Regions from separate parts of the Sphaerisporangium sp. NPDC005288 genome, predicted to be linked through region 1. Evidence: predicted binding sites of a transcription regulator. Region 1 holds the regulator's gene; the other holds the start of a gene.
The links. The regulator HrcA, encoded in region 1, represses chaperone genes, less so after heat shock. The targets are predictions, from matches to a motif close to TTGGCACTCTCNNNNNGAGAGTGCCAA.
Positions count from the first base shown of each region.

Region 2: the regulator HrcA is predicted to act here: its motif matches at 4,987-5,013, upstream of groES (co-chaperone GroES).

Region 1 covers NZ_JBEXGT010000001.1:227,811-239,595, forward strand. Annotated here, with positions in the region: gene ABZU32_RS00975 (SigE family RNA polymerase sigma factor) at 1-474, shown strand, start outside; gene ABZU32_RS00980 (hypothetical protein) at 471-1,196, shown strand; gene ABZU32_RS00985 (16S rRNA (uracil(1498)-N(3))-methyltransferase) at 1,424-2,149, opposite strand; gene dnaJ (molecular chaperone DnaJ) at 2,146-3,285, opposite strand; gene hrcA (heat-inducible transcriptional repressor HrcA) at 3,286-4,296, opposite strand; gene ABZU32_RS01000 (hypothetical protein) at 4,697-5,722, shown strand; gene ABZU32_RS01005 (DUF3097 domain-containing protein) at 5,744-6,568, shown strand; gene ABZU32_RS01010 (DUF4870 domain-containing protein) at 6,565-7,653, shown strand; gene hemW (radical SAM family heme chaperone HemW) at 7,725-8,942, opposite strand; gene lepA (translation elongation factor 4) at 9,117-10,943, opposite strand; gene rpsT (30S ribosomal protein S20) at 11,319-11,591, shown strand.
Region 2 covers NZ_JBEXGT010000022.1:74,047-85,831, reverse strand. Annotated here, with positions in the region: gene tsaB (tRNA (adenosine(37)-N6)-threonylcarbamoyltransferase complex dimerization subunit type 1 TsaB) at 1-80, shown strand, start outside; gene rimI (ribosomal protein S18-alanine N-acetyltransferase) at 77-550, shown strand; gene tsaD (tRNA (adenosine(37)-N6)-threonylcarbamoyltransferase complex transferase subunit TsaD) at 543-1,574, shown strand; gene ABZU32_RS21620 (hypothetical protein) at 1,686-3,377, opposite strand; gene ABZU32_RS21615 (class I SAM-dependent methyltransferase) at 3,596-4,792, opposite strand; gene groES (co-chaperone GroES) at 5,105-5,419, shown strand; gene groL (chaperonin GroEL) at 5,528-7,150, shown strand; gene ABZU32_RS21600 (sigma-70 family RNA polymerase sigma factor) at 7,457-8,083, shown strand; gene ABZU32_RS21595 (hypothetical protein) at 8,080-8,286, shown strand; gene ABZU32_RS21590 (DUF5319 domain-containing protein) at 8,247-8,624, opposite strand; gene guaB (IMP dehydrogenase) at 9,147-10,625, shown strand; gene ABZU32_RS21580 (GuaB3 family IMP dehydrogenase-related protein) at 10,746-11,785, shown strand, end outside.

The DNA of each region.
Region 1 (11,785 bases):
GTGACGGCGCTTTACAGCGCCCACTATCGGTCTCTTGTGCGTCTCGCCATGCTGTTGGTGCGCGATACCGCGACCGCGGAGGAAGTCGTGCAGGACGCGTTCGTCGCCCTCCATGGGGCGTGGCGCCGCCTGCGCGACACCGACAAGGCACTCGCCTACCTGCGCCAGTCGGTCGTCAACCGATCGCGCTCAGTGCTCCGCCACCGTGCCGTCGTGGAGAAGTACGCCCCCAAGGGGCTGCCCGACGCGCCGAGCGCGGAGAACGGAGCCATAGGAGAGCTCGAGCGGTCCGCCGTGATCGAGGCACTGCGCGGTCTTCCGACCAGGCAGCGCGAGGCCTTGGTTCTGCGTTACTACGGCGACCTCTCCGAGGCCGAGATCGCGCACGCCATGGGCATCAGCAAGGGCGCGGTGAAGAGCCACACCGCCCGCGGCATGGCCGCACTACGCACGACACTGGAGCAATTGTCATGACCGAGTCCCCCGACGAGTACGGCGAGGTCCTGCGCCGTGTCTTGCGCGCGGAGGCGGATTCTGTCGTGCCCTCCGCGGAAGGATTGCAGATCATCCGCACCCGCATCGAGCAGCGCGGCGTGCGGGGCATCTTTTGGTGGCGAGCCGCCGCCTCGGCGTTCGGCGCCGTCCTGGTGGCCGCCGCCGTGGTGATGTTCGTGCCGGGCCTGAAGGTCCAGATCGGCACCGGCCAGCACATCATCCAGGTGCAGTACGACACCTCACCTCCCGACGAGTCGAGCACGCAACGCCCGCCGAACGGCGTCCACGCGTCGTCGGCGGTCGTCGGCTCGCCGACGTCGCGGCCGGCCGCGTCGCCCAGCGGGACGGCGCCGGCGGTCCCCTCGCCCTCGGTGACGGCGTCGCCGGGCAACGACTGCGCCACCGCCGCGCCCACCGCCGTGGAGCCGGACGCGTCGGATTCGCCGCAGCCCTGCGCGGAGCCCACGGCCACCGAGTCGCAGCCCGACCGGACGACCGAGCCGCGGCCCACGCCGAGCCGCCAGAGCACGACGCCCACGCCCACGCGGACCGCCTCGGCCACCCCCAAGCCGTCTCCGAGGCCGACGGTGGAGCAGCCGACCCCGACCGCCTCCCAGGCCCCCAGCGACCCCCCGGCGCCCACGGCCACCCCCTTGATGACCACCGAGGCCGACAGCAGCACGAACACCTCCCAGGAGTAGCCGCCGTCCCGACCAGGGCACGGCGGCTCCTCCCGGCCCGGCGCCGGTCTTAGGCCGACGCCCTCGCGAGCAGGGCTCTGCTGGTGAGCCGGGCTTTCGATGAGCCGGCGCCGCCCTGTGGGCGGATGCTTCTCGCAGTCGCAGTCGCAGTCGCAGTCGCAATCGCAGTCGCAGGCCTAGGCGCGGCCGGCGGCGGCGGTGTCAGCGGGGGCGGCGTCCGGGAGAGTTCACCAGCGGCCTGAGCGGGTGAGCAGGACGGCGGCGGCGGCGACGCCGGCGGTCGAGGTGCGCAGCACGGTCGGGCCGAGCAGGGCAGGAGCGGCGCCGGCCTCCTGGAACCGCTTGATCTCCTCGTCGGTGATGCCGCCCTCGGGGCCGACCACCACCACCATGTCGCCGCTCGCCGGCGGCTCCAGGCGCGACAGCGGCACGACGGCCTCCTCGTGCAGGACGGCCGCCGCGGCGGCGCCGCGCAGCAGTGCCGCCACCTCGGCCGTGCTCGCCTGCTCGGCGACCTCGGGCAGGTGGAACCGCCGGGCCTGCTTGGCGGCCTCGCGGGCCGTGGAGCGCCAGCGCGCCAGCGACTTGGCGGCGCGCTCGCCCTTCCACTGGGTGACGCACCGGGCAGCGGCCCACGGGACGATGACGTCCACGCCCGCCTCGGTCATCATCTCGACCGCCAGCTCGCCCCGCTCGCCCTTGGGCAGCCCCTGGACGACGACCAGGCGCGGGTCGGGCGCGGGCACCACGCGGCGGCCGACGACCTCCAGCCGCAGAAAGTCCTTCCCGGCGTCGCGCACGGCGCACTCGGCCACCGCGCCCGCGCCGTCGGTCAGGTCGACCCGTTCGCCCGCCCTCAGCCGCCGCACGGTGGCGGCGTGCCGCCCCTCGGGGCCGCCGAGGACGATCTCGTCACCGGACAGGTCGTCGGCCAGGAAAACCGGGACGCTCATCGGCCGTTAAAAGCGTCCCGGAGGCGTGAGAAGAAGCCCTGCTGGCCGGGCGCGAACTTGCCCGGCGGGCGCTCTTCGCCACGCAGCTTGGACAGCTCCTTGAGCAGCTCCTCCTGGGCGGCGTCCAGCTTGGTGGGGGTCTCGACGTTCACGTGGATCAGCAGGTCGCCCCTGCCGGTCTCGTTGAGCCGCTGGATGCCCCGCCCGTACAGCGGGATGACCTGACCCGACTGGGTGCCGGGGCGCACGTCCAGCTCTTCGGCCCCGTCGAGCGTCTGCACGGTGAGGATCGTGCCGAGCGCCGCCGCGGTCATCGGGATCTGCACCGTGCAGTGCAGGTCGTCGCCGCGCCGCTCGAACGTGTCGTGCGGGCGCTCGACGATCTCGAGGAACAGGTCGCCGGGCGGGCCGCCGCCGGGGCCGACCTCACCCTCGCCGGCGAGCTGGATGTGGGTGCCGTCCTCGACGCCGGCCGGGATGCGGACCTTGATCGTGCGCCGGGTGCGCACCCGCCCGTCGCCGGAGCACTCCTGGCACGGGTGGTGGATGACCGAGCCGAACCCGCCGCACTGGGGGCAGGGCCTGGCGGTCATCACCTGGCCGAGGAACGACCGGGTGACCTGGGAGATCTCGCCGCGGCCGTGGCACATGTCGCAGGTGTCGGGATGGGTGCCGGCCGCCGCGCCCGACCCCTGGCACACCTCGCACAGCACGGCGGTGTCCACGACCAGCTCGCGCGTGGTGCCGAACGCCGACTCGGCCAGGTCGAGCTCGACCCGGATGGTGGCGTTGCGCCCGCGCCTGGCCCGCGAACGGGGGCCGCGCGCGCCGCCTCCGCCGCCGAAGAAGGCGTCCATGATGTCGCTGAACGGGAACCCCGCGCCGAAGCCCGCCGCGCCGGGGCCGGCCGCTCCGGCGCCGCCGAAGGGATCGGCGCCGAGATCGAACATCTGGCGCTTGCTCGGGTCCGACAGGACCTCGTACGCCTGATTGATCTCCTTGAAGCGCTCCTGCGTCTCGGGATCGGGGTTGATGTCAGGGTGGAGCTCACGTGCGAGGCGGCGATACGCCTTCTTGATCTCGTCCTGAGTGGCGTCACGGCGCACCCCGAGGATGCCGTAATAGTCGCGGGCCACTTAGGATCCCGCCAGGATCTGGCCGACATAGCGTGCCACTGCGCGCACCGCTCCCATCGTCACCGGGTAGTCCATTCGCGTCGGGCCCAGCACTCCGAGCCGGGCCAGTTCATTGTCGCCCGAACCGTACCCGGCGGCGACGATCGAGGTGCCGTGAAGCCCGGAGTAGGGGTTCTCCGAGCCGATGCGCACGGTCAGGGCGGAGTGGTCGTTCGCCTCGCCGAGCAGGCGCATGAGCACGACCTGCTCCTCCAGCGCCTCGAGCACCTCACGCAGGCCGACGCTGAAGTCGCCCGCGAGATTCGCCGCGCCGGCGAAGACGATCTTCTCGTCGTGCCGCTCGACCAGGGTCTCCAGCAGGACCGACAGGATCGTCGTCGCCATCGGCCGGTCGCCCTCGGGCAGCCGTTCGGGAAGGTCGGCGACCGTCTCGGCCACCCGGCCGAGCCTGCATCCGTCGAGGCAGGCGTTCAGCAACGCCCGCAGGTGGGCGACCTGGTCGTCGGCCACCACGTCCGGCAGGTCGACGACCCGCTGCTCGACGCGGCCGGTGTTGGTGATCACCACGAGCATGATGCGCCGCTCGGCCAGCGGCACCAGCTCGACGTGCCGGACCGTCGAGCGGATGAGCGACGGGTACTGCACCACGGCCACCTGGCGGGTCAGCTGCGCCAGCAGCCGCACGGTGCGGGTCACGACGTCGTCGAGATCGACGGCGCCCGCCAGGAACGTCTCGATCGCACGGCGCTCGGCGGCCGACAGCGGCTTGATCTGGGACAGCCGGTCGACGAACAACCGGTAGCCCTTGTCGGTGGGGACCCGCCCCGCGCTGGTGTGGGGTTGTGTGATGTAGCCCTGCTCCTCGAGCACGGCCATGTCGTTGCGCACGGTGGCGGGCGAGACCCCCAGATTGTGACGCTCCGCCAATGCCTTCGACCCGACCGGCTCGTTGGTGGACACGAAATCCTCGACAACGGCGCGCAGAACGGCCAGCTTGCGTTCATCGAGCAACGTGCTCACCTCCCTGCCTCGCGTTCGTGCCTGCGTAAACGCCTGGTCTGGCACTCAGTGTTCCCGAGTGCCAAGTGTACGGCCATGGGCCTCAGGGTGCGATAACTCAGACCGCACCACCCTCCCCACTCTCCCGCGAATCGGCTCGACTCCGCCCATCCCACCACCGCCCACCGCCCCCCGGCGTGGAAACGTGGCCCCTCCCACCCCCCAGACCTCCACCTCGCCCACCCGTCCTTGTGAAGTTGTGCGGTAGGTCCCCCGGACGGTGGAAGTGATCCCCGCACGGCCGACTCGCGGGTCCGCGACAAGCGACGGCGGGCACTCGCCCGGCCGGATGCCCGGCCGATGGCAAGTGGGTTGCTATTCGGCGGCAAGTCATCTGATCCAGACTCGCTTCATGAGCGAGATCGATCCCCGCCTGACCGACGCGACGAGGCGACCGCCGCGTCCGGACTCCTCGGGTCCGCAGGGCACGCCTCCCCAGCCGCAGAGCGCTCCGCCCGGCTCGGGCCCCGGCCCGCACGGCCCCGCCTCCGGCGGTCCGCCGTACGGCGCTCCCGCCGGGCCCTCCCCCTACGGCGCTCCCGCCGGCTCCTCGCCGCACGGCGCGCCCGCCGGCGGGCCGTACGGCGTCTCAGGCGGCCCCTCGCACGGCGGACCCTCTTATGGCGGGCCTTCGCACGACGGGCCCTCCTATGGCGGGCCCTCGCACGGCGGGCCTCCCTACGGCGGGCCTTCGCCTTCGTACGGGGGCCCCTCCTACGGCGGGCCCGCGTCCGAGGCGGCGCACCCGCTCTACGCCTCCCCCGCGCCCGCCGCGCCCGGACCGGTGCGGCCGCGGGTGCTGTGGATCGTGCTCGCCTGGCTCGTCGCGGTGATCTGCGGCGTCGTGGGCATCGTGGGTTTCGCCGGCGGCCTGTTCAAGACCATCACCGACGCGGCGCCCACGCAGACCTTCCAGAGCGGCGGCAGCGTGTCGGTCCCCATGGACCCGAAGGACAAGCCCATCCTGTACGCCTCCGCGTCCGGGCCCACCGACATCAACTGCCTCGCCGTGGACGGCGCCGGCAAGAAGGTCGATCTCACCTCGCCCAAGGCGTCCCAGACGGTGTCCGCCGACGGCCGGGTGTGGGAGGCCGTGTTCGACATCGGCGTGCCCGCCGCGGGCACCTACAAGGTGAGCTGCCAGGCCGAGGCCGGCAAGCAGGTGCTGTTCGGGGTCGGCAAGTCGCTGACCGCCGACACCGGCGCCCTCGCAGGAGGCGTGGCCTCGCTGTTCCTGATCCCGCTGGCCGGGTTCCTGCTCGCGGTCGTCACCACGATCGTCGTCCTGGTGCGGCGCGGCCGGAACCGCAAGCGGCAGGCGGCGGCCGCCGCCCCCTACGGCGCCGCGTGGCCGCAGGGGGCACCGCCACAGGCATGATCTTTGCTAGCGTGCCCAGGTATGCGGGACTACGGACGGGACGTGCTGGCCGGAGACTGGCGGAGGCCGCTGCGCGGCAAGATCCCCAAGGTCCCGGCCGAGCTCGACCTCGTGGTGGAGGACGCCGAGGGGGGCTTCTGCGGCGCCGTGGTGGCCTGTGACAAGGAGGCCGTCACCCTGGAGGACCGCTTCGGGCGGCGGCGGGTGTTCCCGCTGGCGCCCGCCGCGTTCCTGCTGGAGGGCAGGCCGGTGACGCTGGTGCGACCGGCGCCGGAGGCCGCGTCCACGGGGCCCGGCCGCAGCGCGTCCGGGTCGATCGCCGTCGGGGGGCTGCGGGCGCGTGTCGCCCGAGAGAGCCGCATCTACGTCGAAGGCGTGCACGACGCGTCCCTCGTGGAGAAGATCTGGGGCCACGACCTGCGGGTGGAGGGCGTCGTCGTCGAGTACCTCGAGGGCGTGGACGACCTGCCCGCCATCGTGGCCGAGTTCGAGCCCGGCCCGGGACGGCGCCTCGGCGTGCTGGTCGACCATCTGGTCCCCGGGTCCAAGGAGAGCCGCATCGCCGCCCAGGTCTCCTCTCCGCACGTGCTCGTCGTCGGGCACCCCTTCGTGGACATCTGGGCCGCCGTCAAGCCGTCCGCCGTCGGCATCCGCGCCTGGCCCGAGGTCCCGCGCGGGATCCCGTGGAAGGAAGGCGTGATCGAGGCCCTGGGCTGGCGGCTGGAACCGGCGGATGCCTGGCGCCGCATTCTCGGCGCTGTCCGGACTTACACTGACCTCGAGCCGGAGCTTCTGGGCCGGGTAGAGGAGCTGATCGACTTCGTGTCGATCGAGGAGACGCCATGAGCCACCCTCCGAACGACCCCGAGACCAACGCCCCTCACCCCCGCTCCGATCCCCCCACCACACCGGCCGACCCCCTCGACTCCGAACTCCCCACCACCCCGGCGCCCCACCCCGACGCCGAGCTCCCCGTCGGTCGGCCTGGCGAGGTGTCCTCCGTCGCCACACCGGCCAAGCACCGCGAGTCCGAAGCTCCCGGCGCCCCCGCCGAACCCCCCACCTTCGAACCACCCGCCACGCCTGTCCAGCAGTCCGGCTCCGAACCGCCCTCGTTCCGGCACGCCGATGCCGAGTCGGCCGCCGATGCCCCGCTCCGGCAACCCGGCTTCGAGCCCCCCGCCGGCCGACCTGGCGACGTATCCTCCGTCGCCACACCGGCCAAGGACCGCGAGTCCGAAGCTCCCGGCGCCCCCGCCGAACCCCCCGCCTTCGAACCGCCCGCCACGCCCGTCCAGGAGTCTGGAATCGCGTCCTCCGCCACGCCGGCCGACCGCCCTCGCGACGAGCCCGCCGGGTACGGCGCGGAGCACCGGGACACCGGCGCCGCCGAGCACGGGTACGCGCCACCCCCGCCCTACCAGGCGGCGGCATACGAGCAGCCCGGTTACGAGCAACACGGCTACGGACAGCCCGGTTACGGACAGCCCGGTTACGGACAGCCCGGTTACGGACAGCCCGGTTATGGGCAGCCCGGCTACGGACAGCCGGGGTACGGGCCGGCGGGGTACCCGGGCGGGCCGCACGTCCCTGGCAGGTTCGGGCCGCGCCCGGGGTCGGACGACACGACCCTGGCGATGCTCGCCCACCTGCTCGGCCTGCTGACCTCCTTCCTCGGCCCGCTCATTCTGTACCTGGTCAAGAAGGACGAGTCGCCCTACGTCCGCGACCAGGCGGCCGAGGCGCTGAACTTCCAGATCACGCTCTTCATCGCCTACGCGGTCTCCGCCGTCCTGGTTCTGGTGATCATCGGAATACTGCTGATGATCGTCGTCGGCATCGGCTCGCTGATCCTGATGATCATGGCGGCGGTGGCGGCCAACCGCGGCGAGAACTACCGCTACCCCTTCAACATCCGCTTCATCAGCTGACTCCTGCCGAACCGCTGATCGCCCGCTGGGCCCCGAGTCGCCCTTCAGTGCACATGCCTGCCCCTCGCCGGTCAGGTGAGATCTCGGATGAGGGCGTCGGCCAGCAGGCGGCCCTTGAGGGTGAGCACGGCTCGGCCGCGGGTGAAGGGCCCGGGTTGCAGCAGGCCGTCCGCCAGGGCGCGGGCGACGGCCGGGCGGGCGGGCGGCGCGATCTCGGCGAGGGGGAAGCCGGAGTCGAGGCGCAGTTCGAGCATCAGCCGCTCGACCTTCTGGTCGTCCTGTGACAGCACCTCGCGCGCGTGACCCGGCGATGCGCCCGCCGCCAGCCGGGAGGCGTAGGCCGCCGGGTGTTTGACGTTCCACCAGCGCGTGCCGCCGACGTGACCGTGCGCGCCAGGACCCACGCCCCACCAGTCGCCGCCGGTCCAGTAGAGGAGGTTGTGGCGGCAGCGCGCCTGCTCGGAAGCGGCCCAGTTGGAGACCTCGTACCACGAGAAGCCGGCCTGCGACAGCATCTCGTCGGCGATGACGTAACGGTCGGCGGCCACGTCGTCATCGGGCATGGGCAGCTCGCCCCTGCGGATGCGCGCGGCCAAGCGGGTGCCGTCCTCGACGATCAGCGAGTACGCCGAGACGTGGTCGGGCCGCGCCTCGATGGCCGCGGCCAGGGACGCGCGCCAGTCGTCGTCGGTCTCGCCCGGCGTGCTGTAGATGAGGTCGAGGTTGACGTGCGCGAACCCGGCGTCGCGGGCCTCGCGCACGGCCTGGGCCGGGCGGCCGGGGGTGTGCCGCCGGTCCAGGACGGTGAGCACGTGCTCGGCCGCGCTCTGCATGCCGAAGCTGACGCGGGTGAACCCGCCGGCGCGCAGCCGCTCGAGGGAGGCGGGATCGACCGACTCGGGGTTGGCCTCGGTGGTGACCTCGGCGCCCGGCGCCAGCCCGAACTCGCCGTCGATCGCCCGGAGGATCTCGGTGAGATCGCGGGCGGGCAGCAACGTCGGCGTGCCGCCGCCGAAGAAGACGGTCTCCACCGCGAGCTCGGCCTCACCCAGGACCCTGCGGGCCAGCCGGATCTCCTCGATCGCGGTGGCGGCGTAGTCGGCGCGCGAGGCCCCCGGGCCGAGCTCGGCCGCGGTGTAGGTGTTGAAGTCGCAGTAGCCGCAGCGGGTGGCGCAGAACGGCACGTGGACGTAGAACCCGAAGGGCCGCGAGCCGAGGCCCTTCAGGGCCTCGGCGGGCAGCTCGCCCGAGGTGGGAACGGCGTCGCCGTCGAGAAGTACGGAAGGCACGCCCCCAGTCTGCCGCCCGCGGAGGCGTGCCCCCGCACCGCCTGTGGACAACTCACGGACGACGCAGGAGAGATGTCCCCGATGTCCGGCCTGCCGGCCGCCGCCTGTGGACAACCGCGGAGCTCTGGGAAAAGGCCGCCCCGTCGCCCCTCGCGGTGGGCGGCGGGGCGGAGGTCACTTCTTGGCGGCCTTGTCGGCGGCGCCGCCGCTCTCGGTGGAAAGGGCGGCGACGAACGCTTCCTGGGGGACCTCGACGCGGCCCACCATCTTCATGCGCTTCTTGCCTTCCTTCTGCTTCTCCAGCAGCTTGCGCTTACGGCTGATGTCACCGCCGTAGCACTTGGCGAGAACGTCCTTGCGGATGGCGCGGATGTTCTCACGGGCGATCACGCGGGCGCCGATCGCGGCCTGGATGGGCACCTCGAACTGCTGGCGCGGGATGAGGTCCTTGAGCTTCTTGGCCATCTCGACGCCGTAGGCGTAGGCCTTCTCGCGGTGGACTATGGCGCTGAAGGCGTCGACCGCCTCGCCCTGGAGCAGGATGTCGACCTTGACCAGGTCGGCCTCCTGCTCGCCGGAGGGCTCGTAGTCGAGCGAGGCGTATCCGCGGGTGCGCGACTTGAGCTGGTCGAAGAAGTCGAAGATGATCTCGCCGAGCGGCAGGGTGTAGCGGATCTCGACGCGGTCCTCCGAGAGGTAGTCCATGCCGAGCAGGGACCCGCGGCGGCTCTGGCAGAGCTCCATGATCGCGCCGATGTGGTCGGCGGGCGAGAGCAGCGTGGCCTTCACCACCGGCTCGTAGATCTCGGCGATCTTGCCGGGCGGGAACTCGGAGGGGTTGGTGACGACGTTCTCCTTGCCGTCCTCCATGATCACCCGGTAGATGACGTTGGGAGCGGTGGAGATCAGCGAGAGGTTGAACTCGCGCTCCAGCCGCTCGCGGACGATCTCCATGTGGAGCAGGCCGAGGAAACCGCAGCGGAACCCGAAGCCCAGGGCCGCGGAGGTCTCGGGCTCGTACACCAGCGCCGCGTCGTTCAGCCGCAGCTTGTCCAGGGCCTCGCGCAGCTCGGGGTAGTCGTCGCCGTCGATGGGGTAAAGACCGGAGTACACCATGGGCCTCGGGTGCTCGTACCCGCCGAGGGCCTCCTTCGCCGGGCGCGCGGTGGTGGTGACGGTGTCGCCGACGCGGGCCTGCCGGACGTCCTTCACGCCGGTGATCAGGTAGCCGACCTCGCCGACGCCGAGCGACGTGGAGGGCACCGGCTCGGGCGAGATGACGCCGATCTCCAGCGTCTCGTGCGCCGCCCCGGTGGACATCATGATCGTGCGCTCGCGCTTGGAGAGCTGCCCGTCGATGACCCGGACGTAGGTGACCACGCCGCGGTAGGTGTCGTACACCGAGTCGAAGATCAGCGCCCGGGCCGGGGCGGCGGCGTCGCCGACGGGGGCCGGCACGTGCGCGACGACGTGGTCGAGCAGCTCGCGGACGCCCTCGCCGGTCTTGCCCGACACCCGCAGCACGTCCGAGGGGTCGCAGCCGATGAGGCCCGCCAGCTCCTCGGCGTACTTGTCCGGCTGGGCGGCCGGCAGGTCGATCTTGTTGAGCACCGGGATGATGTGCAGGTCGGCGTTCATCGCCAGGTAGAGGTTGGCCAGCGTCTGGGCCTCGATGCCCTGCGCGGCGTCGACCAGCAGCACCGCCCCCTCGCACGCCTCCAGCGACCGCGACACCTCGTAGGTGAAGTCGACGTGGCCGGGCGTGTCGATCATGTTGAGCACGTGCCCGTCCCAGGGCAGCCGGACGGCCTGCGACTTGATGGTGATGCCGCGCTCGCGCTCGATGTCCATGCGGTCGAGGTACTGCGCGCGCATCTGCCGGGCGTCGACCACACCGGTCAGCTGCAGCATCCGGTCGGCAAGCGTCGACTTGCCATGGTCGATGTGCGCGATGATGCAGAAGTTGCGGATCAACGCGGGGTCGGTCTGGCCAGGGTGGATGCGCACCGGGGTCCGTTTCGGCAGGATTGACGATGGATCGGGAGGCTGGCGGGCCAGCCGCCACCCATGGTGGCACGCCCGGGTGGTCACCCAGGCAGCGTCACCCGGACAGCAGATGCGCGGCAACACGCGCCCGGAGCCGCCGGCCGAATGGGCCCGCCGGCCACGCAGGCGTGTCGGTGCCGCGCTTCGCCCTCCAGTTTACCGGGCACCAAGACCGTCGAGCTCGTCACTGCGCTAGGATGACGGCGCAGGCGTATGCCATGGTCTGTCGATTTGAGGGCGGCCACGGCATGTTGGTAACCTGTTCACCTGCGTGTGGCGCGCCCTCTCTGCCCGCGCGCCCCATCCATCGACTTTCACCGAGGCTTCTTCGTGGCGAACATCAAGTCCCAGATCAAGCGCAACCGGCAGAACGAGAAGGCCCGGCTGCGCAACAAGGCCGTCAAGTCCTCCCTGAAGACGGCGGTCCGCAAGTTCCGCGAGGCCGCCGAGCAGGGCAACTCCGAGGACGCGCTCGTCCTCATGCGCGCCGCCTCGCGTCAGCTCGACAAGGCTGTCAGCAAGGGCGTCATCCACAAGAACCAGGCGGCCAACCGCAAGTCCGCCATCGCCAAGCGCGTCGCCGCTCTGCAGACCGCCGAGTGATCCGCTCGGGCGTCCGCCCGAGCGATCAGGCAGTCCCGCACGTACGGGTATCCCACAACGCCGTGTCCAGGTAGGACGCGGCGTTTTGGCATGCCCGCCCTCCACCGCGCGTGTACGTCCCGGGCTGTAAGCGCTGATGCCCCGACGGCTACGTCCCGGGCGTGAAGGCGGTGACGGCCGGTACGGCGTCCACG
Region 2 (11,785 bases), on a different contig from region 1:
TGCTGACGGCGCCGCATCCGATCTACCTGCGCCGTCCGGACGCCCGGGTGCCCGGTCCGCCGAAGAAGGTCACCGTATGACCGGCGCCACGCTGCGCCAGATGACCGAGAACGACCTGCCGGCGGTTCTGGCGATCGAGCGTTCGACGTTCCCGTTCGACGCCTGGAGCGAGGGCATGCTGCGGGGCGAGCTGGCCGACCAGCCGCGCACCCGGCACTACATCGTGGCCGTGGCCGGCGGAGAGGTGGTCGGGTACGCCGGGCTGGCGGCGGCGGGCGACCAGGCGGACGTGCAGACGATCGCCGTGAACGCGGGCCACCAGCGGGCGGGCATCGGCAGCGCGATGTTGCGGGCGCTGCTGGAGGAGGCCGGGCGCCGGGGCGCGACGGCGGTGTTCCTGGAGGTCCGGGCGGACAATCCGCCCGCGCAGGGGATGTACGAGCGTTTCGGGTTCGAGCGCATCGGGTTGCGGCGCGAGTACTACGACGACGGGACCGACGCGATCATGATGATGAGAAAGCTGGAGGAGGCGGGGAACGCGAATGGCTGAGGAACCTCTGGTCCTGGGCATCGAGACCTCCTGCGACGAGACGGGCGTCGGCATCGTCCGCGGGAACACGCTGCTGGCCAACGCGGTCGCCTCGAGCGTGGAGGAGCACGCGCGGTTCGGCGGCGTCGTGCCGGAGGTGGCGTCGCGGGCGCACCTGGAGGCCATGACGCCGACCGTCGAGCGCGCCTTGGAGCAGGCGGGCCTGCGCTTCTCCGACATCGACGCCGTGGCCGTCACCGCGGGCCCCGGGCTCGCCGGGGCGCTGCTGGTGGGGGTCGCGGCGGCCAAGGCGTACGCGCTGGGGCTCGGGGTGCCGCTGTACGGGGTGAACCACCTGGCGGCGCACGTGGCGGTGGACCAGTTGGAGCACGGTCCGCTGCCCAAGCCGTCGATCGCGATGCTGGTGTCGGGCGGTCACTCGTCTCTGCTGCTGGTCCCGGACGTCGCCAAGGACGTGATCTCCCTCGGCTCGACGGTGGACGACGCGGCGGGCGAGGCGTTCGACAAGGTGGCCAGGGTGCTCGGCCTGCCCTTCCCGGGCGGCCCGTACATCGACCGCGCGGCGGCCGAGGGGTCGGGGACGGCGGTCGCGTTCCCGCGCGGCAAGTACGACGACGGCACGCTGGACTTCTCGTTCTCGGGGCTCAAGACGGCCGTCGCGCGCTGGGTGGAGGCCAAGGAGCGCGCGGGCGAGCCGGTGCCCGTGGCGGACGTGGCGGCGTCCTTCCAGGAGGCCGTGGTGGACGTGCTGACGCGCAAGGCGTTGCAGGCGTGCCGGCGCTACGAGGTGGACGATCTGCTGATCGGGGGCGGCGTGGCCGCCAACTCGCGGCTGCGCGCGCTGGCGCAGGAGCGGTGCGACGCCGCAGGGGTGCGTCTGCGCGTGCCGCGTCCGGGGTTGTGCACCGACAACGGCGCGATGATCGCCGCTCTCGGGTCGGAGCTGGTGGCGGCCGGGGTGGCCCCCTCGCCGCTGGACATTCCCGCCGACTCCTCCATGCCCGTGACCACCGTCCACGTCTGACGGCTCGCCACCCGATGCCCGTCGGGTGGGGCGGCACCGGGATGGTCCGTCTTGAGGTGCCGCCGGGGTGGTCCCATTGGAGGGGCGGCGCCGGGCGGTCGGGAGGCGCGGTCAGTCCTTGGGGGAGCGGGCGGGGCGCAGGAGGGCCTCGGCGAGCGCCAGCATGGTCTCCTCCAGGGCTCCGAGCCTGCGGGTGAGGTCGCGGTGCGTCGGCTGGACGATCTGGTCGACGGTTTCTGAGAGCTGGTCGCGGTCGGGGCGGGCGCGGACCAGCTCCACCAGCTCGCCCAGGGGCGGCAGGGCCGCCGCGGCCTCGGTGAGCCGCTCGTCGAGCGTGTCGAACCGCCTGCCCTGGTCGTCGGACTGGGCGCGGATCAGCTCGCCGACGCGTTTGTGCACCTCGCCGACCTCCAGCAGCGCGGGCAGCTGCCCCACCCGCTGGTTGACCGCCTCGACGCGGTCGTCCACCATCTCCAGCCGCTCGTTGACGTCCTCGAACCCGGCGTCGATGGCGCCGAGGCGTTCGTCCTGCTTGGACAGGCGGCCGTCGACGCCGGTGAGGTGCTGGGCCAGGTCGGTGAGGCGGCCGTCGGCGTCGGCGATCTGCTGTTTGACGCCGGCGAGGTTGCCGTCGACCCCGGCGAGGCACGACTGGACCGTCTCGATGCGGTCGTCGAGCCCGGTGAGGCAGGACTGGGCCGTGTCGACGCGGCCGTCGAGCTCGGTGAGGCACGATTGGGCGGTCTCGATGCGGCCGTCGATGCTCTGCAGGCGGACGTCGACCGTCTCCAGCCGTCCTTCGACCGCCCCGACGTGGCTGTCGACCGTGTCGAAGCGGCCCGACAGGTCGCTCACCCGCCCGTCGGTGGTGTCCACCCGTCCCGCGATGGTCTCGAGCCGCCCGTCGAAGCCGGCCAGCCGGTCGCTCACCGCCGCGAGCCGACCGTCGACGCCGTCGAGCCGACCGTCGACGCTCCCGAGGCGCTGGTCCACGCTCTCGAGCCGCCCGTCCAGCGCCTCCAGCGGCGCAAGGCGGCCTTCGACGCCCTCCAGGCGGGCGGCCAGGCACGTCTCGGTCTCGGCGAGCTTGGCGGTCATGCCGTCGACCTTGCCGGCGAGCTGCTCGATGGAGCCGGTGAGGCGCTGGACGGCCGACGAGAGGGTCTCGTCCAGGCCCTCGCCGAGGTCCAGGACGCCGCCCTCGACGCGCTCCGTGCGCTGGGTGAGGTCGAGCAGGGCCTTGTCGACCCGCGTGAAGCGGCCTCCCGCGGCTTCCATGCTCGCGCCGAGCTGGGCAAGGCGCCTGGTCAGCTCGGGCATGCCCTGGGTGCCCTCCAGGACCGCCTGGAGGCGCTTGAGGGCCTCGGCGACGCCTTCGCGCACGGTGCCGAGGTCGGTCCACAGGCCGGGCAGCTCGGCGATGGGCTTGACGCGGTCGCCGACGGCCTCGATGCGGTCGCCGAGCCCGGCGACGCGGTTGCCCACCCCGTCGACGCGGTCGCGCACGATCTCGACGTGCTGCGCCAGGCCCTCCGCCCAGGCGGGGGGACGGCTGACCAGCTCGCCGAGCCGGCCGCTGACCCCTTCCAGCGCGCCGTTCAACCCGCCGAGCTCGCGTTCGCGGACCTCCCGCAGCAACCACTCCATGCCTTCCAGCCGCTGCCGGATCTCGTCGAGCACGGCGCCCTGGGTGCGCTGCTCGTAGACGTGGTCCTGCGCCGCCCTGGCGAGCAGTTCGCGCATGCGGTCGGAGATGGCGGTCTGGCTTCCAGCCTGGAGGAGGGTGTGGTTGGAGTGATCCACCGAAAGCTCCTTCACTCGCGGGCGGTCGGCCGCACGGCGGTGGGGTCGGTACGGTCGTTCTCTGTGGCGAATCGGGCGGGTGCACCATGGATCAGGCAGAATCCCGCGCGTTGGCCAACTGTAGTGGCTCGGCCGGTGACTTTCGGGTCCGACTTTAAAACATCGTGATTATCGCTGGATTGCCCCCATTTGTTGGCGGCGAAAGGCATCGTGGCAGGTCAGGATGGGTCGCAGATGATGGCGAAGGGACGTTCGCCGATGCGGGTCAGCACCACGACACACGAATTATCCCCGGAAAGATGCAAATCTCGCCGTAGGCGCTCCAGGTCGAGCGCCGAACCGCGTTTCTTCAGCGTCACCGTGCCGACGCGGCGTTCCCGGAGTGCGGCGCGCAGGCGTTTGAGGGAGAAAGGCAGGGTTTCCCGGACTTCGTACCGCGACGCCCACGGAGTCGTGGCCGGGTCGTCCCCGGTGATGTAGGCGATGTGCGGGTCGAGCAGGTGGCCGGACACCTGGGCGGCGACCTCGGCCACGAGATGCGCCCTGATGGCCGCGCCGTCCGGTTCGTACAGATAGCGCGCCACCGGCCCGTGGCCGGGCGCGCCGAGGGACGGGTCGGCCGGCAACGTGTGACCGGAAGGCAGCAGGGTCGCCCTGCGCAGGATCGTCTCGGCGGAGCCCGGGTCCCCGCCCGCGGCGAAGGCGCCCGTCCACAGGACGGCCTCCTTGACCTCGCCGCGGTAGGACACCCATTCGGCCTCGGCGCCCTGCGGGATGAACTCGTAGGGGATGCCCGGCGCGACCTTCAGGCAGGCGGCGCGCGCCCGGGCCACCATGGCGAGCACGGCGGGCCACGGCGGCGAGTACCCCATCGGGTCGAAGACCCGCCTGCCGGTGGACCGCCGCGCCGGGTCGGCGAACAGCACGTCGTAGGCCGCCGGGTCCACCTCCGCGGCGTCCGCGGCGCGGACGGTGACGCGGTCGCCGAGGTCGAGCGCGAGGACGTTCGCCCGCGCGACCTCGACGGTGAGCGGGTCGAGGTCCACGGCGTCGACCTCGCATCCGGCGCGGGCCAGGGCGATGAGGTCGCCCCCGACGCCGCAGCAGGCGTCGGCCACGCGCGCGCCGGCGGCGAAGCGGCGGGCGCGGTGGGCGGCCACCTCGGCGCGGGTGGCCTGCTCCAGCCCGTCGGGGGTGAAGTACATGCGGGCGGCGTCGTGCCCGAACTTGACCGCGCCGCGCGCCCGGAGTCGCGCCTGGGTGAGGGCGGCCGCGGCGAGAGGGGCGTCGTAGGTCTTCCTCAGCCGGCTGGCGGCCGTCACCGGATCTGTGCCGTCCGTCACAGCGCCCACGGCCTCGCCGAGGGCTTTCTGCCCGCGGGGGGTCAGCAATTCGCGGAAGGCGTAGAGGTCCACGTCTCCCGACGCTATCGCGCTGCTCCCACCTGCGTGGCCGGACCTCGTGAGCGCGCGGGGTCACCGCGACCGTGCGCCGAGGCCGCCCCCATAGGCGGACAATTCGGGCGAGTCGTACGGTGGCTCATGACCGGACTGACCTGGGGCGGCCTGTCCGTGTTGACTGTGTCGGCGGCCTTGCATACTGTTCAGTGTTGGCACTCGGCTAGTGAGAGTGCCAATCAATAATGCGACGAGGCAGGTCTGACACCCGCGACGGCAGGCCGCTGGTCGCCTCTTCAGCTCATCACCACAATCTGAAGGGGAGGTCCGATCGTGACGACCGCCACCAAGGTTCCCGTTAAGCCGCTCGGCGACCGCATCGTGGTCCAGCCGCTTGAGGCCGAGCAGACGACCGCTTCCGGACTGGTCATCCCGGACACCGCCAAGGAGAAGCCCCAGGAGGGCAAGGTCCTCGCGGTGGGCCCGGGCAACTGGGACGAAGACGGCGAGAAGCGCATCCCGCTCGACGTCAAGGAAGGGGACGTGGTCCTCTACAGCAAGTACGGCGGTACCGAGGTCAAGTACGGCGGCGAGGAGTACCTCGTGCTCTCCGCCCGCGATGTTCTCGCGATCATCGAGAAGTAAGCCCCGGGGCGCGTAAGCGACCACCTGTACGGAGCCTTACCCGAATACGCGTGTCAAGCCCCGGGCCCTTTCACGAGGCCCGGGGCCTGACGCTGGGAGGACCTTTTAATGCCCAAGATCCTGGAGTTCGAGGAGGACGCGCGGCGCGCTCTTGAGCGCGGCGTCAACGCCCTCGCGGACGCCGTCAAGGTGACCCTCGGGCCGCGCGGCCGCAACGTCGTCATCGACAAGAAGTTCGGTGCGCCGACCATCACCAACGACGGCGTCACCATCGCCCGCGAGGTCGAGCTCGAGAAGCCATACGAGAACCTCGGCGCTCAGCTCGCCAAGGAAGTGGCGACCAAGACCAACGACATCGCCGGTGACGGCACCACCACCGCCACCGTGCTCGCCCAGGCGATGGTCCGCGAGGGCCTGCGCAACGTCGCCGCCGGCGCGTCGCCGCTGTCCCTCAAGCGCGGCATCGACCTGGCCGCCCGCGCGGTCAGCGACCGCCTCCTCGAGCGGGCCCGTCCCGTCGAGGACAAGAAGGAGATCGCCAATGTGGCGACGATCTCCGCGCAGGACGCCAAGATCGGCGAGCTGATCGCCGAGGCGTTCGACAAGGTCGGCAAGGACGGTGTGATCACCGTCGAAGAGTCCAACACCATGGGCCTGGAGCTCGAGTTCACCGAGGGTCTCCAGTTCGACAAGGGGTACCTGTCGCCGTACATGGTGACCGACCCCGAGCGCATGGAGGCCGTCCTCGAGGACGCCTACGTCCTGCTCCACCAGGGCAAGATCTCCTCGATCGCCGAGTTCCTGCCGCTGCTCGAGAAGGTCGCCCAGACCAAGAAGCCGCTGTTCGTGGTCGCCGAGGACGTCGAGGGCGAGGCCCTGGCCGTCCTGGTCACCAACAAGATCCGCGGCACCTTCACCTCGGTCGCCGTCAAGGCGCCCGGCTTCGGCGACCGCCGCAAGGCGATGCTGCAGGACATGGCGATCCTGACCGGCGGCCAGCTGATCTCCGAGGAGCTCGGCCTCACGCTGGCCAACGCCGGCACCGAGGTGCTCGGCACGGCCCGCCGCATCGTGGTCACCAAGGACACCGCGACCGTCGTCGACGGCGCCGGCGACCCCCAGGCCATCCAGGACCGCGTCCGCGAGATCCAGCACGCGATCGAGCAGACCGACTCCGACTGGGACCGCGAGAAGCTCCAGGAGCGCCTCGCCAAGCTGTCGGGCGGCATCTGCATCCTGCGCGTCGGCGCGGCCACCGAGGTGGAGCTCAAGGAGAAGAAGCACCGCCTCGAGGACGCCATCTCCGCGACCCGCGCCGCGATCGAGGAGGGCATCGTCTCCGGCGGTGGCTCCGCGCTCGTGCACCTGGCCAAGGAGCTGGACGACCTCGGCCTGACCGGCGACGAGGCGACCGGCGTCTCCATCGTCCGCCGCTCGCTGGTCGAGCCGGCCCGCTGGATCGCCGAGAACGCCGGCCTGGAGGGCTACGTCGTCACGGCCAAGGTCGGCGAGCTGCCGGCCGGCCACGGCCTCAACGCCGCCACCGGCTCCTACGGCGACCTCATCGCCGAGGGCGTCATCGACCCGGTCAAGGTCACCCGCTCGGCCGTGCAGAACGCCGCGTCCATCGCCGGCATGCTGCTCACGACCGAGGTCCTCGTGGTCGACAAGCCCGAGGAGGAGGCTCCGGCCGCCGGGGGTCAGGGTCACGGCCACGGTCACGGCCACTGATCCGATCAATCGATCGAAGCACGGCTCCCGCCGCAGGGCGGGGGCCGTGTTTTTTGCGTCGAATCGATTTTGCCGCCCCTCGATTTGACGGGACGGTAAACCGACCGGTGCGGCAGTGCGTCGGCCAGGGCGCTCCGCGCCGCCTGCGAGCTGGTGCGACATCTAACGAATATCCAGCGAATTCGGGTCGCGAGTGAAATATGCAAACACTACTGTGTTCGCTCGATTACCCTGCGTTATCGTCGCGTCAATGTGACCAATCCGTATCCGTTCACTATGACGACATGCGCGATCGTGGCGGGCATCATGCCTAACGTGACCGAGGGATGCGTCGCCGACGCCAAAGCTGGGGTAAGGCTTGCGACGAGATCGGACGAGTCCGACCTCAGGGATCTGACGAGCCTCGCCGTGCAAGGAGATCGCACCGCGATCGAGTCACTGCTCGGGCAACTGCGCCCGATGGTGGTGCGCTATTGCCGTGCCCGTCTGGGCCGGGTGTCCGGCCATTACCACATAGCCGACGACGTGGCCCAGGAAGTCTGCATCGCTGTGCTGGCCGCGCTGCCGCGCTACCGCGACATGGGGCGCCCGTTCGCCTCGTTCGTCTTCGGCATCGCCTCGCACAAGGTCGCCGACGCGCTGCGCAGTTCGGTGCGCTCCGCCGTGCCCACCCAGGACCTGCCGGACGGTCCCGACCAGGGGCCGGGGCCCGAGGAGACCGTGGTGCGCTACATCGAGGCCGAACACGCCCGCGCGCTGCTGTCGCGTCTTCCGGAGAACCAGCGCGAGCTGATCATTCTGCGGGTGGTGTCGGGACTGTCGGCCGAGGAGACCGGTAACGTACTGGGTATGTCACCAGGTGCGGTTCGCGTCGCCCAGCATCGGGCGCTGGCAAGGCTGCGGGCGATGGCCGACATGGAGTCGATAGCTTGACCGCCCTCCACCCGGCCCGTTCACTGCGAAAACGGGGGTCCGACGCCGACGCCGACGTGGTCAGGACGGACGCGATCATCGACGCGCTCGCCGGGCGGCGGCCTCTCGACCAGGACGCCGACCCTGTGGTGGGCCTGCTCCAGGCGCTCACCAGGGACGTCGATCAGCGGCTCTCCTCGGTGTCGATCACCCCGTCGACGTAGCCTCTGGCGTACTCCCAGCTCACGTAGTCGGCAGGGTCGGGGGCGAAGGCCGGCTCGTGCACCTGGGGGCGGCCGTGGTCGATCATCTGCCGCAGGTTGCCGCGCAGCAGGTCCCAGTCGAAGTAGTGCCGTTCACCGCACTCGGGGCAGTCGAGGACCAGCCCGAGAACCCCCTGGGGCTCAAGGAGCGAGCGGAAGACCTCTACATCGGCGAGGTCGGTCAGCGCCTCCTCGCGTTCGGTCGTGGTGAGCGGCTCGGAGTCGTCGAGATCACCGAGCACGGAGGCAGGGTCGTTGGGGTCTTCCGCGAAGGGGTCGCGGGGGACGTCTTCCAGCACGCATTCCACCTTATGACCCCCACCTACCCTGATGAGGGCAAGTGGCGGGGATGCCCAGGACGCCCGCCACCTCGCCTTCGCCTCCCGTGGCACAGCGGTCACGGCGGTCACACGCCGCCTGGCGGCGTGAGGAGCGCCGGCCCGGCGAGCAGGAGACCCCGCTTCTCCAGGGAAGGGACGGTCTGCGCCGATGGGGCAGGGGTTCGCGGGCCGAGGGAAGCGTGACGCCTCGCCGTGCGTTGTCCACACCGGGCGCCAGGACTGAGATCTCCGCTCTCTGGTGCCGAAAAGATGACAGGACCTGAAATTTCTCTGTCCGCTGTGCCACATCGACCGGCCGCCCACCGAACCGGCAGATCATCGGATCTCTCGACCCGTTCATCCACAGGAACGGACGGCCGCCGGATCGTCGGGCCGGTTGTCCACAGGGTCGCCGAGCCGGTGATGAGCGGACCACTAAACTGACCGCAGGGGGCCGGCGCCTTTCCCCATCTTGAGAGCGCCATGGCAGGAGGGTTGCAGATGGCCAAGTTCACCGAGCCGGGGCTCACGTTCGACGACGTGCTCCTGGTGCCCGCGTACTCCGATCTGCAGCCGGGTGACGCCGACACCACCACCCGCCTGTCGCGGTCGATCACGCTGCGCATCCCCCTGGTCTCCGCCGCGATGGACACCGTCACCGAGGCGCGCATGGCCGTGGCGATGGCACGTCAGGGCGGCATCGGCATACTGCACCGCAACCTCTCCATCGAAGAGCAGGCCCAGCAGGCCGATCTGGTCAAGCGCTCCGAGGCCGGCATGGTCACCAACCCGGTGACCTGCTCGCCCGACGACACCCTCGCCGACGTCGAGCAGCTCTGCGCCCGTTACCGCATCTCCGGCGTCCCGGTCACCGACCGCGGCGGCGTCCTGGTCGGCATCGTCACCAACCGCGACATGCGCTTCGAGACCGACCAGAGCCGGGTCGTGCGCGAGGTCATGACCCCCATGCCGCTGGTCACCGCGCCGGTCGGGGTCTCCCGCGACCAGGCGTTCCACCTGCTGCGCCAGAACAAGGTGGAGAAGCTCCCCCTCGTCGACGCCGAGGGCAGGCTGCGCGGCCTCATCACGGTCAAAGACTTCACCAAGAGCGAGCAATATCCTCTCGCCACCAAGGATTCCGACGGCCGCCTGGTCGTCGGCGCGGCGGTGGGCGTCGCCGGTGACGCCGAGCAGCGCGCCATGGCGCTGATCGAGGCGGGCGTCGACGTGATCGTGGTCGACACCGCCCACGGCCACTCCCACGGGGTGTGCGACATGATCGCCAAGATCAAGGCCAACGGCAGGGTCGACGTCATCGGCGGCAACGTCGCCACGCGCGCCGGCGCCCAGGCGCTCATCGACGCCGGCGCCGACGCCGTCAAGGTCGGGGTGGGCCCGGGCTCCATCTGCACCACCCGCGTCGTGGCCGGGGTGGGCGCCCCGCAGGTCACGGCCATCTACGAGGCGTCGCTCGCCTGCGGTCCCGCCGGGGTGCCGATGATCGGCGACGGCGGCCTGCAGTATTCCGGCGACATCGTCAAGGCGCTGACCGCCGGCGCCAACACCGTCATGCTCGGCTCCCTGCTCGCCGGCTGCGAAGAGTCGCCCGGCGAGCTGATCTTCATCAACGGCAAGCAGTTCAAGTCCTACCGTGGCATGGGGTCGCTGGGCGCCGTCCGCAACCGCGAGCGCGGCGGCTCCTTCAGCAAAGACCGCTACTCCCAGGAGAACGTCGCCAGCGAGGACAAGTTCATCCCCGAGGGCATCGAGGGCCAGGTGCCCTACCGCGGCCCGGTGGCGGCGGTCGCCCACCAGCTCGTCGGCGGCCTGCGCCAGGGCATGTGGTACACGGGCTCGCGCACCATCGACGACCTCCACGAGAACGGCCAGCTGATGCCCATCACCTCGGCCGGCCTCAACGAGAGCCACCCCCACGACATCCAGATGACCGTAGAGGCCCCCAACTACCACGGCCGCTGACTCCCCGCGCACCAGATGGGATGACGCGCCCCGTGGACGAACGGGGCGCGCGAGGGTAATGACGTACGAGGACGCGCGAGTACAGCGGCGGCTTCACCGAGGGACGGGAACGACAAGAGCATGACTCAGGTAGAGATCGGGCGTGGCAAGAGCGGACGCCGCGGGTACGCGCTGGACGAGATCGGCATCGTGCCGTCGCGGCGCACCCGCGACCCCGAAGAGGTCTCCATCGCCTGGCAGATCGACGCCTACCGCTTCGACCTGCCGGTCGTGGTGAGCCCCATGGACAGCGTCGTCTCGCCCAGGACGGCCATCCAGATCGGGCGGCTCGGCGGGCTCGCCGTCCTCGACCTCGAAGGTCTGTGGACCCGCTACGAGGACCCGGCGTCGCTGCTGTCCGAGGTCGCCGAGATGCACGGCGAGGCCGCGACCAAGCGCCTTCAGGAGATCTATTCCGCCCCGATCAGCGACGAGCTCATCGGTCGCCGCATCGAGGAGATCAGGTCCGCGGGCGTCACCACCGCGGCGCGGCTGTCGCCCCAGCGCACCGCCCAGCACTACAAGGCCGTCATCGACGCCGGCGCCGACATCTTCGTCATCCGGGGCACCACGGTCTCCGCCGAGCACGTCTCCGGCCGCGCCGAGCCGCTCAACCTCAAGCAGTTCATCTACGAGCTCGACGTCCCGGTCATCGTGGGCGGCTGTGCCACCTACACCGCGGCCCTGCACCTGATGCGCACCGGCGCCGCCGGCGTGCTGGTCGGGTTCGGCGGCGGCTCGGGCCACACCACCCGCACCGTGCTCGGCGTGGCCGTGCCGATGGCGACCGCGATCGGCGACGTCGCCGCGGCCCGCCGCGACTACCTCGACGAGTCGGGCGGCCGGTACGTCCACGTCATCGCCGACGGCGGGATGACCAGCTCCGGTGACATCGCCAAGGCCATCGCCTGCGGCTCCGACGCCGTCATGGTCGGCTCGCCCCTCGCCCGGGCCGCCGAGGCCCCCGGTCGCGGCCACCACTGGGGCTCCGAGGCCCACCACGGCGAGCTCCCGCGCGGCGCCCGCGTCGAGGTCGGCACCATCGGCACCCTCGAACAGATCCTGCACGGCCCGTCCACCGTCGCCGACGGCTCCATGAACCTCATGGGCGCCCTCCGCCG